2 regions of the Streptomyces sp. NPDC048636 genome follow, and region 1 is predicted to be linked to the other one. Evidence: riboswitches for the same ligand, from Rfam matches in the RefSeq annotation. Region 1 holds a riboswitch; the other holds the start of a gene.
What was found. Region 1 has a riboswitch for thiamine pyrophosphate ahead of AB0C66_RS05510 (thiamine ABC transporter substrate-binding protein). Riboswitches for the same ligand answer to the same signal wherever they lie in the genome.
Positions count from the first base shown of each region.

Region 2: it holds a riboswitch for thiamine pyrophosphate, as region 1 does, so the genes downstream of both, thiC (phosphomethylpyrimidine synthase ThiC) here and AB0C66_RS05510 (thiamine ABC transporter substrate-binding protein) in region 1, are expected to answer to the same signal.

Region 1 covers NZ_JBEZHR010000001.1:1,199,999-1,207,138, reverse strand. Annotated here, with positions in the region: gene AB0C66_RS05525 (LOG family protein) at 1-586, shown strand, start outside; gene AB0C66_RS05520 (ABC transporter ATP-binding protein) at 678-1,715, opposite strand; gene AB0C66_RS05515 (iron ABC transporter permease) at 1,716-3,329, opposite strand; gene AB0C66_RS05510 (thiamine ABC transporter substrate-binding protein) at 3,425-4,492, opposite strand; TPP riboswitch at 4,487-4,591, opposite strand; gene rlmN (23S rRNA (adenine(2503)-C(2))-methyltransferase RlmN) at 4,643-5,749, opposite strand; gene AB0C66_RS05500 (phosphatidate cytidylyltransferase) at 5,821-6,999, opposite strand; gene frr (ribosome recycling factor) at 6,999-7,140, opposite strand, start outside.
Region 2 covers NZ_JBEZHR010000007.1:346,394-353,533, reverse strand. Annotated here, with positions in the region: gene AB0C66_RS21705 (hypothetical protein) at 1-683, shown strand, start outside; gene AB0C66_RS21700 (SDR family oxidoreductase) at 723-1,442, opposite strand; gene AB0C66_RS21695 (hypothetical protein) at 1,596-1,766, shown strand; gene AB0C66_RS21690 (glycosyltransferase family 2 protein) at 1,869-2,684, shown strand; gene thiC (phosphomethylpyrimidine synthase ThiC) at 2,772-4,538, opposite strand; TPP riboswitch at 4,531-4,647, opposite strand; gene AB0C66_RS21680 (YibE/F family protein) at 4,727-6,178, shown strand; gene AB0C66_RS21675 (SsgA family sporulation/cell division regulator) at 6,258-6,695, opposite strand.

The sequences.
Region 1 (7,140 bases):
CCGGACCCTGGCCCGGGCGGGGCTGACGGTCGCCACCGGCGGCGGTCCGGGCGCCATGGAGGCGGCGAACCTGGGCGCCTACGCGGCGCCGTTCGGGGATCCGATGCTGGACGAGGCGCTGGAACTCCTCACCAAGGCGCCCTCGTTCGGCCCGTCCATCGGCGCCTGGGCCGAGATGGCGTTCGCGGTGCGCGAGCGCTGGCCCGAGGGCGGCGCCTCGGTCGGCATCCCCACCTGGTTCTACGGCCATGAGCCGCCGAACGCGTTCGCGTCGCACATCGCGAAGTACTTCGCCAACGCCACCCGTGAGGACGGGCTGCTGGCGCGGTCCACCGCGGGCGTGGTCTTCCTGCCGGGCGCGGCCGGGACCGTGCAGGAGATCTTCGACAACGCGACGCCCAACTACTACGAGTCGCGCGGTGAGCCGACCCCGATGGTGCTCGTGGACCGCGACCACTGGACGCGGCGGCTGCCGACCTGGCCGCTGCTGGAGGCGCTCGCGGAAGGCCGTTCCATGAAGTCCCGCATCGCGCTGGTGGATTCGGTGGACGAGGCGCCGGACGCGCTGGCCGCCCTGCGGGGCTGAACCGGCGCCAGGCGCAGAACGCCAGGCGCAGAACGCCAGGCGCAGAACGCCAGGCGCAGAACGCCAGGCGTAGAACGCCAGGCGTAGAGCGTCAGGCGTCCGGCTCCAGCACCACGACCTCCGCCGCCTCGAACGCCACCCCGACCCGCTCCCCCCTCTCCGGGGCGTCGCGCAGCGCGCAGGACGCCTCCAGACGGGGGGCGCCGGTGTCGGACGGCCGGAGGATGAGCGCCACATGGTCGCCGCGGAAGGTGCGCGCGGCCACCGTGCACTCCAGCCCGTCCCGGGGCTCGGTCAGCCGCACCCCGGCCGGGCGGACCAGCAGCCGGCAGGGCCCGGGCCGGGTACCGGGCGGTACGGGCAGCTTGCCCCAGCGGGTGTCGGCGACGGTGCCGTCCACGGTCGCCCCGACCACATTGTCGAAGCCGAGGAAGCGGGCGACGAACTCGTTCGCGGGCCGCCGCCACACCTCCAGCGGGGTACCGCTCTGGGCGATCCGGCCGTGGTCCATCACCACCACCCGGTCCGCGAGCGCGAACGCCTCCCCCTGGTCGTGGGTGACCGCGAGCACCGTGGTGCCCAACCGGCCGAAGAGCTCCCGCAGTTCGACCACCAGCCGCTCCCGCAGCCCGCGGTCGAGCTGGCCCAGCGGCTCGTCGAGCATCAGCAGCCGGGGCCGCGGCGCCAGGGCGCGGGCCAGCGCCACCCGCTGCTGCTCACCGCCGGACAGCGAGTCGACGGCGCGCCGCTGGGCACCGGGGAGCCCGACCAGGTCCAGCAGTTCGGCGACGGTGCGCTCGGTCTCCGTACGCCCCGCCCGGCGCATCCGCAGCCCGAAGGCGACGTTGCCGCCCACGTCCCGCTGCGGGAAGAGCTGGTGGTCCTGGAACATCAGGCCCACTCCGCGGCGGTGGGCGGGGACGCCGTGCTGGTCGCGGCCCGCGAGCCAGACCCGGCCCGCGTCGGCGCGCTGGAGCCCGGCGACCACCCGCAGCAGCGTGGACTTGCCGCTGCCGCTCGGCCCCAGCACACACACCGTCTGGTGCTCGGCGACCGCCAGGTCCACGGCGTCCAGGGCGTCGTGGCGGCCGAACCTGACCGACACCTCGTCAAAGCGCAGCAGCGTCATTCAGAACTCCCCGGAACGGTCGGTGCGGATGCGCTCCAGCGCCACCAGGGACGCGGCGCAGACCAGCATGAGGATCGTGCTCAGGGCCATCGCCTGCCCGTAGCTGAGCTCACCGGCGCGGCCCAGGAAACGGGCGACGGCCACCGGCAGGGTGGGGTGGTCGGGCCGGGAGATGAACACCGTCGCCCCGAACTCGCCCAGCGACACGGCGAACGCGAAACCCGCCGCGACCGCCAGCGCCCGCCCCACCAGCGGCAGGTCCACCTCCCGCCAGACGCGCAGCGGGGAGGCGCCCAGCACGGCCGCGGCCTCGCGCAGCCGGTGGTCCACCGCCCGCAGCACCGGGAGCATGGTGCGGACCACGAACGGCACGCCCACCAGTGCCTGTGCCAGCGGCACCAGGATCCACGAGGCGCGCAGATCCAGCGGGGGCTCGTCCAGGGCGATGAGGAAGCCGAAACCGACGGTGACGGCGGAGGTGCCCAGCGGCAGCATCAGCAGCGCGTCGAAGCCCCGCACCAGCCTGCCCGCCCGCCGGGTGAGGGCGGCCGCCGCGAGCCCGCCGACGACCAGGGCGATGAGGGTGGCGACGGCCGCGTACCGCAGGGAGTTGCCGACGGCCTCCAGCGGGGCCACGAAGAACGTGCCGCCGCTGTCGGCCGCCGACTGGAGCGCCCGGTAGGAGGCGAACCCATAGCCGTCGGGCCCGTGGAGCGAGCGCTCGACCAGCACCGCGAGCGGGGTCAGGACCAGCAGTGCGGCGACGGCCAGCACACTCCCCAGCAGCGCCCACTGCGCCGGGCCCCGGGGGCGGCGGGCGGTGCGGGCGGGGTCGACCAGCCGCAGCGCGCTCTCCCGGCGCCGTACGGTCCAGGCGTGCAGGACCAGGACGCCGCCGACCGCGGCGAACTGGACGAGGGTGAGCACCGCGGCGGTCGGCAGGTCGAGCAGTTGCGCGGTCTCCCGGTAGATCGCCACCTCCAGCGTGGCGTAGCGCGGTCCGCCGAGGATCTGCACCACCCCGAAGGAGGTGAAGGTGAAGAGGAAGACCATCAGGGCGGCGGCGGCCACGGCGGGTGCCAGCGCGGGCAGGGTGACCCGCCGCCAGGCGCCGGGACGGCTCGCGCCGAGCATCCGCGCGGCCTCCTCCTGGCGCGGGTCGAGCTGGGCCCACAGCCCGCCCACGGTCCGCACCACCACGGCGTAGTTGAAGAAGACATGGGCGAGGAGGATCGCCCAGACCGAGGTGTCCAGCCGCACCCCCCACAGCTCGTCCAGCAGTCCGCCGCGACCGAGCAGCGCCAGGAACGCCGAGCCGACGACGACGGTCGGCAGCACGAACGGCACGGTCACCACGGCGCGCAGCAGCCCCTTGCCGGGGAAGGCGAAACGGGCGAAGACATAGGCGCCGGGCAGGGCGATCAGCAGGGTGAGGGCGGTGGAGGCGGCCGCCTGCCAGCCGGTGAACCACAGGATGTCCACCACGGCGGGGTCGCTCACCACCTCGGGGATCCGGCCGAACCGCCACCGGCCGTCGGCGCGCAGCCCCCGGGTGACGATGGCGGCCACCGGATAGGCGAAGAAGACCCCGAAGAACGCGAGGGGCACGGCCATCAGGGCGAGGCGCACCGCCGCGCCGCGCGGATCGCGCCGCCGCTTTCCCTCTCCCGTGTCCCGGGTGGTCTTGGGGTTCTCCGTGTGCCGGGTCCCTACAGGACGAGCGAGGACCATGCCTTGACCCACGGCTCACGGTTCTTGGCGATCTTCTGCGGGGAGAGGGTCGCCGGGTCGGCGATCTCGACCCCGTACCGGGTGAAGAGCTCGGGCAGCTTGACGTCCCCGCGCGCCGGGTTGACGTACATCCTGAGCGGAACGTCCGCCTGGAACCGCTTGGTGAGCAGGAAGTCCAACAGCGCCTTGCCTCCCCGGGAGTTGGACGCGCCGTTCAGCAGTCCGGCGAATTCCACCTGCCGGAAACACGTTCCCGTGGCCACTCCGGTCGGGGCCTTGGCGGGCTTGTTCTTGAGGTCCGCCACTCCGGCGGGCGGGCTGGAAGCATAGGAGACGACGAGCGGCTTGTCGCCCTTGCCGCCGCCGGAGAAGCGGTCGAAGTACGCCTGCTCCCAGCCGTCGACGACCTCGACGCCATTGGCCCGCAGCTTCTTCCAGTAACCCTTCCAGCCGTCGTCCCCATACCTGGCGGCGGTGCCGAGGAGGAAGCCGAGACCGGGTGAGGAAGTGGCCGCGTTCTCGGTGACGAGCAGGTTCTTGTAGGCGGGCTTGGTGAGGTCCTCGAGGGTCCGGGGCGGCGCCAGCTTCTTCTCGGTGAAGTACGCGCGGTCGTAGTTGACGCAGATATCGCCGTAGTCGACGGGGGTGACGCGGTGCTTGTCGCCGTCCAATTGGAGCGCGGCGGGCACCTTGTCCAGGCCCTTGGCCCGGTACGGCGTGAACAGGTCGTGGTCGAGGGCGCGGGAGAGCAGGGTGTTGTCGACACCGAAGAAGACGTCGCCCTGTGGATGGCCCTTGGACAGGATGGCCTGGTTGACGGCCGAACCCGCGTCGCCGCCGGTCTGTCTGCGCACCTTGTAGCCGGTCCGCTCGGTGAACTCGGCGAGCACGTCCTTGGAGACCGCGAAGGAGTTGTGCGAGACCAGGGTGACGGTCTTGGCGTCCGCACCGCCGCCCTGGGAGTCCTCCGCACAGCCCGAGAGGGGTATGAGGCCGAGCGAACCGAGGAGGGCGGCGCCGATGGCACGCCGGAGGTGGCTGTTCATGCTGTGCTGACTCCCTACGCCGGTATGACCCGGATCAGGTCCGAGGGTCTGCGGCCGTGCCGCACTCTCAGCGCCCTGAGCGCTCCCCTGTCGGAATGTTCATTTGTACGACGGTGCGATGTTTCGCGAAGGCACCGTATCAGCCGCCGTTCAGCGCTCCGTGGCCGCCAGTTGCCCGCAGGCGCCGTCGATCTCCTGCCCCCGGGTGTCCCGGACGGTCACCGGCACACCGCGCGCCTCCAGGGCCGCCACGAACGCCTTCTCGTCCTCGGGACGGGAGGCCGTCCACTTGGAACCGGGCGTCGGGTTGAGCGGGATGAGGTTGACGTGCACCCGGCGCCCCTTGAGCAGCCGCCCGAGCAGATCGGCCCGCCACGCCTGGTCGTTGATGTCCTTGATCAGGGCGTACTCGATGGAGATCCGGCGGCCGGACTTCTCCGCGTACTCCCACGCGGCGTCCAGCACCTCGCGGACCTTCCAGCGCGTGTTGACCGGGACGAGGGTGTCGCGCAGCTCGTCGTCGGGGGCGTGCAGGGAGACCGCGAGCCGGCACGTGAAGCCCTCATCGGCGAATCGCAGCATCGCCGGAACCAGTCCGACGGTGGAGACCGTGATCCCGCGCTGGGAGAGGCCGAGGCCGTCCGGCTCGGGGTCGGTGAGCCTGCGGATGGCGCCGACGACCCGGTTGTAGTTGGCCAGCGGCTCGCCCATGCCCATGAAGACGATGTTGGACAGCCGGGCCGGTCCGCCGGGGATCTCGCCGTCCCGCAGGGCCCGCATCCCGTCGACGATCTGGTGGACGATCTCGGCGGTGGACAGATTGCGGTCCAGACCCGCCTGGCCGGTGGCGCAGAACGGACAGTTCATCCCGCAGCCCGCCTGTGAGCTGATGCACATGGTGACCCGGTCCGGGTAGCGCATCAGCACGGACTCCACCAGCGTGCCGTCGAAGAGCCGCCACAGGGTCTTGCGGGTCGTGTCGTCGTCACAGCTGATGTGCCGCACCACGCTCATCAGGTCCGGAAGCAGCCCGGCCGCCAGCTTCTCGCGGGCGGCGGCGGGGACGTCCGTCCACTGGGCCGGGTCGTCGGTGTACCGCGCGAAGTAGTGGCGCGACACCTGACCGGCCCGGAACGGCTTCTCCCCCAGGGCCGCGACGGCCTCACGGCGCTCGGCGGGGGTGAGATCGGCAAGGTGCCGCGGGGGCTTCTTGGCCCCGCGCGGCGCGACGAAAGTGAGTTCTCCGGGCTTAGGCATGGTTCACCCAGTGTCGCAGACGTACGAAGGGCCCCGCGCCGCCCGGGGCGCGGGGCCGATCGGCGGGCCGGTCAGCCTCCGCCGACGAAGATCACCATCAGCAGCCACACCACCGGAGCGGTGGGCAGCAGCGAGTCCAGCCGGTCCATGATCCCGCCGTGGCCGGGCAGCAGCTTGCCCATGTCCTTGATGCCGAGATCCCGCTTGATCATGGATTCGCCGAGGTCGCCGAGGGTGGCGCTGACCGCGACCGCGAAGCCGAGCACCAGCCCCTGCCACCACGCGCCGCCGTCGATCAGGAACTCCATGCACAGCGCGCCCGCGACCATGGCGAACGCCACCGCGCCCATCAGCCCCTCACGGGTCTTCCCGGGGCTGATCCGCGGCGCGAGCGGATGCTTGCCGAAGCGCCAGCCGACCGCGTACGCGCCGGTGTCGCTGACCACGGTGAGCAGCAGGAAGGTGAGCACCCGCCACGCGCCGTCCTCGGTGTCCAGCATGAGGGCCACGAAGGTGGCGAGGAACGGCACGTAGAACGCGGCGAAGACACCGGCCGTGACATCCCTGAGGTAGTTGTCCGGCGGTTCGGTCATCCGCCACACCAGCACCGCGAGGGAGGTCAGCGCCACCGCCACCCAGGCGCCCTGGGCGCCGCGCACATATCCGGCGACGACCATCGCGACACCGCCGATGGCGAGCGGCGCGAGCGGCACCCGGATGTCCTTGCGCTCGGCCAGCCGCGAGGTCAGCTCCCAGAGTCCGACGACCACCGCGACGGCTATCACGCCGATGAACACCGGCTTGTAGATGAAGAGCGAGGCCACGATGACCACACCGAGGCCGACGCCCACCCCTATCGCGGCACGCAGGTTCCGGCCGGCGCTCTTCTTCTTCGCCTGCCCGCCGCCGGTGCTCCGCGCGCCGTCGGAGCGCGCCGGATCCGGTGCGGGGTCGGAGGGCGTCGGAGGACGCCCGGCGGCCTGCCCGGGACCGGGCCGCTGATCCCGCTCGTCGCGGAAGAGAGGACCGCCCAGTCCGGCGGCCCCCTGGTCACGGCCGGCGGCATCGCCGGGTTCACCGCCTGCGTGCGGCACGGTGGGCATGGGGCGAGTGTGCGCCGCTTCGCCCACCTCGTGCGCGGGACCCGCCGAAGAAGGGGGCACCTCCCAGCCGTAGCCGGGGGAGGTGCCCTGATCGGCGGGTCCCCAGAGTCCGGCGCGCGGCGGGGCCCCCCAGGAAGAGTCGTTCATCAGACCTCGAGCAGCTCGGCTTCCTTGTGCTTGAGCAGCTCATCCACCTGCGCGACGTACTTCGCGGTGGTGTCGTCGAGCTCCTTCTCGGCACGGCGGCCCTCGTCCTCGCCGACCTCGCCGTCCTTGATCAGCTTGTCG
Region 2 (7,140 bases), on a different contig from region 1:
AGGCGCGTGCCCGGCTGCGCGAACCCGTCCCGGCCCGCCCCCTCGCGGGAGTCGCGGGCTCGGCGAAGGGAGCGGAGGAAGCCGGGGAAGCGGACGGCGGGGACGAGGCCGCCGCGGGCCTCGCCGGAGCGGTGCAGGACGCCGCGGGGGCGGGGCTGGTGGCCATGCTCGCCGTGCTGGCCCCGGTGCTCGCCGGGGCTGCCGCGGTCATCTTCCTGCTCGTCGGCTACGCGCTGAGCGTTCTGGACCCCGCGCCGTCCATCGCCCGCCCCATGGTCACCGCGGGCTGGTTCTTCGCCGCGCTCACCGCCGCGGCCATGCTGATCGCCGCGGTCGGTCTGCTGCTCACCGCGGTGCGCAACGGCTCCAGTGCGATAAGGGGCGGGGCGCGCAGTGAGCAGCTGGAGGAGATGGACCGGGCGAAGGAGGTGTGGCGGCGGGCCCTGATGGAGCGCGGTGTGCTGCCGTTCCTGCGGGAGGCGCTGGCGAATCCGTCGGCCCCGGCCAAGGCGCCCGAAGCCTATGTCCCGAGCAGGTCGGAAGCGGTCGGCCGGACCCCGCACCTGGGCTACAGCCGCCCCGGTTTCAGCACGGACGACGAGGGTCCCAAGGCTCGTCCGCGGTACAGCAGCCCGGACTACTCCAGCCCGGATTACGGCGGCCCGGAGCACCAGCCCGACTGACGGGGCGAGTGACAGGGCGGCGCTGCCCCGGGTTTCGCCTCAGGTGAGCTCCAGCCCGCCGTCGACCGTGAGCACCTGGCCGGTGAGCCAGGCCGCCCCGGGGTCGGCGAGCCGCAGGATCCACCCCGCCACCTCGGCGGGGTCCCCGCGCCGCCCCAGCGGGATACGGGCCTCCTCGTCCGCCTTGATCTGGTCGATCACCGCGAACGGCAGACCGGACGCGGCCAGCGCCTCGCTCTCGGTCGGCCCGGCGGCCACCGCGTTGACCCGGACGCCCTCGGGCGCCAGCTCCAGGGCCCAGCTCCGGGTGAGTTGTTCGAGCGCGGCCTTGGAGGCGCCGTAGTGCGCGGCACCGGCGAGCGGACGGTGTCCGAAGGTGCTGCACACATTGACGATCGCGCCGTGCGCCACGAGGAGCGACGGCAGCGCCGCGCCCGCCAGCACACTGGGCGCGACCACGTTGACGGCCAGCAGCCGGCTCACCCGGGCCGCGGTGACCTCGCCCAGGGGCATCGCGGCGACCACCCCCGCATTGTTGACCAGGACGTCGAGTCGGCCCCAGCGCTCCAGCGCGGCGCGGACGGCCTCCTCGGCGGCGCCGTCCGCGGTGACATCGGCGGGATGCGAGGCGATACCCGGGTGCAGCGCCGCGGTCTCGGCGAGGGCGTCCGCCCGGCGTCCGACCCCCAGCACCCGCACACCCTCCTCCGCGAACGCGGTCGCCGTGGCCCGTCCGATCCCTGATCCCGCCCCGGTCACGATCGCGACCCGCTCCTCGGGGCGACCGGCCGTCGCCCCCGGCCCGGTCACGGGTGCCCGGCGGTGCGTGCGGATGTGGACACGGTTCCAGCATGACCCCGTACCCGCACCCCCCGCCATACGTACACCGTCGGCGCCCTGGCCCTCCTGATCGTGGACTGGGTCGTGGCGGGCATCGCCGCCGACGGCACCGAGGTCCGCGTCGAGGGCACCGCGACCGATGTGGCCCGCCGTGGCCCCGACGGCTTCTGGCGCTACGCCGTCGACGTGCCCTTCGGCACCGCGCCCTCAGGCGGGAAGTCCTCGATGGACGACGGTCCTTGAGGGCTGCGGATACCGCTTCACCCGGAGAGATTCCGCGTCGTCGCAAAGATCGTTTTCCCCTACACTCACTCTTCGCAAGGCCGTTCGGGGGATAGGAAAGCGATGTTCACCTTCGTCATACCCGCCTACAACGAAGAGCCCACCGTGGCAACGATCGTGGAGCAGGCACGCGCCGCCGCACGGCCCGGGGACCGCGTACTGGTGGTCGACAGCGCTTCGACCGACGGCACCGCGGAGGAGGCGGCCAGGGCCGGGGCGGAGGTTCTGCGCGGGCCGCGCGGCAAGGGCGCGGCCATGAACGCCGCTCTCGCCGACATACGGACCGAGTGGGTCTGCTTTCTCGACTCCGACCTCGTCTCGTCGAAGATCAACGTACCGGCCACGCTCCGCGAAGCGGCGGCGTCCGGCACCGGCGACCACGTGGTCGGCGACTACGAGTACGACCATCCGGGCACGATACTGAGCGCGACGTTCACGATCTATGAGCCCCTCACCGCTGAGCTCTTTCCCGAAGTCGGCTTCCACGGCGCCAACTCCCTGACCGGATTCCGCGCGATCCGGACTTCGCGCATCCAGCACCCGCTACCGGCCGACTTCGGCGTCGAGGCGTTTCTCAACATCTCGATCGCTCTCGCCGGCGGCACGGTGGACGTCTGCCATCTGGACATCATCGAGAGCCGGTTCCGGTACAACGGCGGCACCATGGCTCATGAGATCGGCAGGACCCTCCTCGACATGGCTGTCGCGCACGGTCGTCTGTCGCCCGGCGACCGCCCGCACTGGGAGCGATGGATCACGGAGGGCGTCGACGCCCTCGCACCCCACACAGCGGACAGCGGCCGATCGGCCACCCTGGCCCGGTTGTTCGCCGCGGTCCGCAGGCCGATGCCGTTCCGGAACCAGGTCCGGCCCGCCTGACACCAGGTATCCACTCCGGCGGGGTTCGGCAACGCACGGAGCGGTGGAGGCGCCACGGCCTCCACCGCTCGGCCGGTCACCGGGAGGTCAGTCCGCGATCGGCAGGTAGACGCGATTGCCCGCTTCGGCGAACTCGCGGGACTTCTGGAGCATGCCCTCCTCGATCTCCTCGCTCGAGGCGCCGTCGGTGCCGAAGCGCTCGCTGATATCGCGGCTGATCTTCATCGAGCAGAACTTCGGCCCGCACATCGAGCAGAAGTGCGCCGTCTTGGCGGGTTCGGCCGGGAGGGTCTCATCGTGGAAGGAGCGTGCCGTGTCCGGGTCGAGGGCCAGGTTGAACTGGTCCTCCCAGCGGAACTCGAAGCGGGCGTCGGACAGGGCGTCGTCCCACTCCTGGGCGCCCGGATGGCCCTTGGCCAGGTCGGCGGCGTGCGCGGCGATCTTGTACGTGATCACGCCGGTCTTGACGTCGTCCCGGTCCGGCAGGCCGAGGTGCTCCTTGGGGGTGACGTAGCAGAGCATCGCCGTGCCCCACCAGGCGATCATCGCCGCGCCGATACCCGAGGTGATGTGGTCGTAGGCGGGGGCGATATCCGTGGTGAGCGGGCCCAGGGTGTAGAAGGGCGCCTCGTCGCAGATCTCCTGCTGGAGGTCGACATTCTCCTTGATCTTGTGCATCGGGACATGGCCCGGGCCCTCGATCATGGTCTGGACGCCGTGTTCCTTGGCGATCCGGTTGAGCTCACCGAGCGTGCGCAACTCGGCGAACTGCGCCTCGTCGTTGGCGTCCGCGATCGACCCCGGACGCAGTCCGTCGCCCAGCGAGTAGGTGACGTCGTAGGCCGCGAGGATCTCGCAGAGTTCCTCGAAGTGGGTGTAGAGGAAGCTCTCCTGGTGGTGGGCCAGACACCAGGCCGCCATGATCGAGCCGCCGCGCGAGACGATGCCGGTCTTGCGGCGGGCGGTCAGCGGGACGAACGGCAGCCGGACGCCCGCGTGCACCGTCATGTAGTCGACGCCCTGCTCGGCCTGTTCGACGACCGTGTCCTTGTAGATCTCCCAGGTCAGCTCCTCGGCCTTGCCGTCGACCTTCTCCAGGGCCTGGTAGAGCGGCACGGTGCCGATGGGCACGGGGGAGTTGCGCAGCACCCACTCACGGGTGGTGTGGATATTGCGGCCGGTGGACAGGTCCATGACCGTGTCGGCGCCCCAGCGGGTCGCCCAGGTCATCTTCTCGACCTCCTCCTCGATGGAGGAGGTCACCGCGGAGTTGCCGATGTTGGCGTTGACCTTCACCAGGAACCGCTTGCCGATGATCATCGGCTCGATCTCCGGGTGATTGACGTTGGCGGGCAGGACGGCCCGGCCCGCCGCGATCTCCTCCCGGACGACCTCCGGGGAGACGTTCTCGCGTACGGCCACGTACTCCATCTCGGCCGTGATCTCGCCCCGCCGGGCATAGCCGAGTTGGGTCACCCGGGCGCCGTCCCGGCCGCGCCGCGGCTGACGCGGACGGCCGGGGAAGACCGCGTCGAGATTGCGCAACCCGCCCCGGGGCGAGGTGTGTTTGAGCCCGTCGTCCTCGGGCCGGACCGGACGGCCCGCGTACTCCTCGGTATCGCCGCGGGCGATGATCCAGTTCTGCCGCAGCGGGGCGAGTCCGCGGCGGACATCGGTGTCGATCTGGGGGTCGGTGTACGGACCGGAGGTGTCGTAGAGCGTCACATCGCGGCCATTGGTGAGGTGCACTCGGCGGACCGGGATCTGGAGGTCCGGGCGGGAACCAGTGATATATCCCTTATGCCACCCGATGTCGGTAGCGTTCTCGCGCATGCGTGCGTCCTGCTGAGTCATGAGACCCACTCCCTACGCCGGCATTACCCGGTAACAGGTTCAGCGGTCGGCGCAGCTGTCGCGTCAGCGCCCTCTCAGCCCGGTGCTCCGAGCTCCCGCGTTTGCAAAGGTGCCCCCACGCTAACGGGTCTCCGGCGGAACTGAACAGGGGGCCCACCCCGCTCACGGCGAGTTGCGATGATGCGGGCGTGACCTCGACACCCCAGCACCCCCAGGCAGGACGGGACGGCCCGCCCGCCCCGGATCACCACGACGACGGCCAGGGCCATGCGCACGGCGCCGGCCACGGCCACTCACATGCCCACGGCCCGGCCACTCCCGTCTCCTCCCGCCTCCGCAAGGTCATCGCGGCGGTGCTCATCCCCTTCGCCGCGGCCGTGGCCGCCGGGCTGATCGTGCTCTGGCCGGGCGGCACCCCCGATCACTCGGCGGGGCAGCGCAGCGGACTCGGCTTCGACCAACAGACCGTCTCCGGAAGGGTGGTGAAGGTCGAGGAGGTCAACTGCGCGGCCGTGGGCGCCCAGCCGCGGCAGCCCGCCGAACCGGGTCAGGACAGCGCGGCACAGAACGGCGGCGGTGGAGCGGGCGGCGGGAAGGGCCGCTGTGAGAAGGCCACCGTCGAGGTCACTTCGGGCAAGGACAAGGGCCGCCGGTTTCCCGAGATCATCCAGCCCAGTTCCTCACGGAAGCTCAGCGCCGGACAGGAGCTGAAGCTGGCGTACGCGCCCAAGGCGCCCGAAAACCTCCAGTACTCCGTCTCGGACGTGGACCGGTCGATGCCGATGGCGCTGCTCGCCGGGCTCTTCGCGCTCGCCGTCGTGGCGGTCGGACGGCTGCGCGGGGTCTTCGCGCTGGTGGCACTGGCCATCAGCTTCGGGGTGCTGACCCTGTTCATCCTCCCGGCGATCCTCCAGGGCTCCAATCCGCTGGTGGTCGCGGTCATCGGGGGCAGCGCGATCATGCTGATCGCGCTCTATATGTGCCACGGGCTGACGGCGAGAACCTCCGTGGCGGTCCTCGGCACCCTGGTCTCGCTGCTGCTGATCGGCGTGCTGGGCTCGGTGTTCATCGGCTGGGCCAGCCTGACCGGGAACACCGACGACCAGACCGGTCTGGTGCACGGTCTCTACCCGGACATCGAGATAAGGGGTCTGCTGCTCGCGGGCGTGATCATCGGCTCGCTCGGGGTGCTGGACGATGTCACGGTCACCCAGACCTCGGCGGTGTGGGAGCTGCGGGACGCCGACCCGGCGGCGAGTCGGCGGAAGCTCTACGCGTCGGCGATGCGGATCGGGCGGGACCACATCGCGTCCGTCGTCAACACACTGGTGCTGGCGTACGCGGGCGCGTCGCTTCCGCTGCTGCTGCTGTTCTCGATCGCGGACAGCGGTGTGGGCACGGTGGCGACGAGCGAGATCGTCGCGGAGGAGATCGTACGGACGCTCGTGGGCAGCATCGGGCTCGTCGCCTCGGTGCCGGTGACCACGGCACTGGCCGTGCTCGTGGTCTCCGCGGACCGCGCACCGCTGGGCGCGGCGGCGCCCGGGAAGCCCGTCGAGGGAGCGGAGGTCCCGGGCCAGCCGGGACCGCGCGTCGGCCGGGGCGGACGCGGTAAGCGCCGCCGGGCGCGGGCGCGTTGAGCCACGGCATCCGGCCAGGGGGCGCCATGGCGCACGGCCAGGGGGCGCGGCGCATCCCGTGCCCCCTGCCGGACAGGGCCTAACCCGCGTACCGGTCCTCGGCGAGGATGCGGTCCAGTTCCGCGTCGAGGTCACCGACCGGATCGCAGGCCTTGGGCTCCTCGCCGAACGGGACCAGCCGGTCCGTACGGTCCAGGAAGGCCACCAGCGGGGCGGCTCCGGCCCGGAACAGGGCCCGCTCGCTGCCCACTTGGAGCCTGATGAAGACATCGGAGAGGCCCTCGGGCGCGGCGGGCGCGATCCGCACATCGCCCTCGCCGGTGGGTCTGCTCAGCCCGTCCAGCAGCAGTTCACGGGCGAACGCCCAGCTCACCGGGGCGTCACCGGGCAGATGGAAGGTGATCTCCACCGCGTACGGATCGCCGCTGTCATAGGACAGCTCCACCGGGATCCGGAAGGAGAGGTCCTGCGAGACCAGGAAGGTCATCGTCACTTCCGCCTGGACTGTGTCACGCATGTCACGCATCGTTCGCCGCCCCGAGTTGTTTGCGAGTGGCCAGGTGTGAGCCGATCGGCAGGGAGTTGAAGGCTTGGCCGACTCTGGAGCGTAGCGACTCGATTGCGGGGCGGAGTCGGTTTGCCTCATGTGAGGGAACGGAAATCGCCAGTGTTGCCGTGGCGGAGGCGGTGTGCGAGCCCGCGGAGGCGGTCGGCCGGAGCGCCGCGGGCGGGCGATCGCGCTTGTCACGCTGATCCGGGCGGCACCCGGCCGGAGCGCGGGAGTTCGGGGCCGGCTCACCGGCCGTATCGATGTTCGCTGTCGTCAACAGGCACCCCCGGGGTGTGTTGCGAGGCAGACGCCGCGTAGGAGAACGCCGAGGACTCGCACTCTAACGGGAGGGGTGCCACGGGGCCGGTGTCCGCCCCGCGGTGTCCCTCGCGCGGCGTATCCGCGCGGGGGC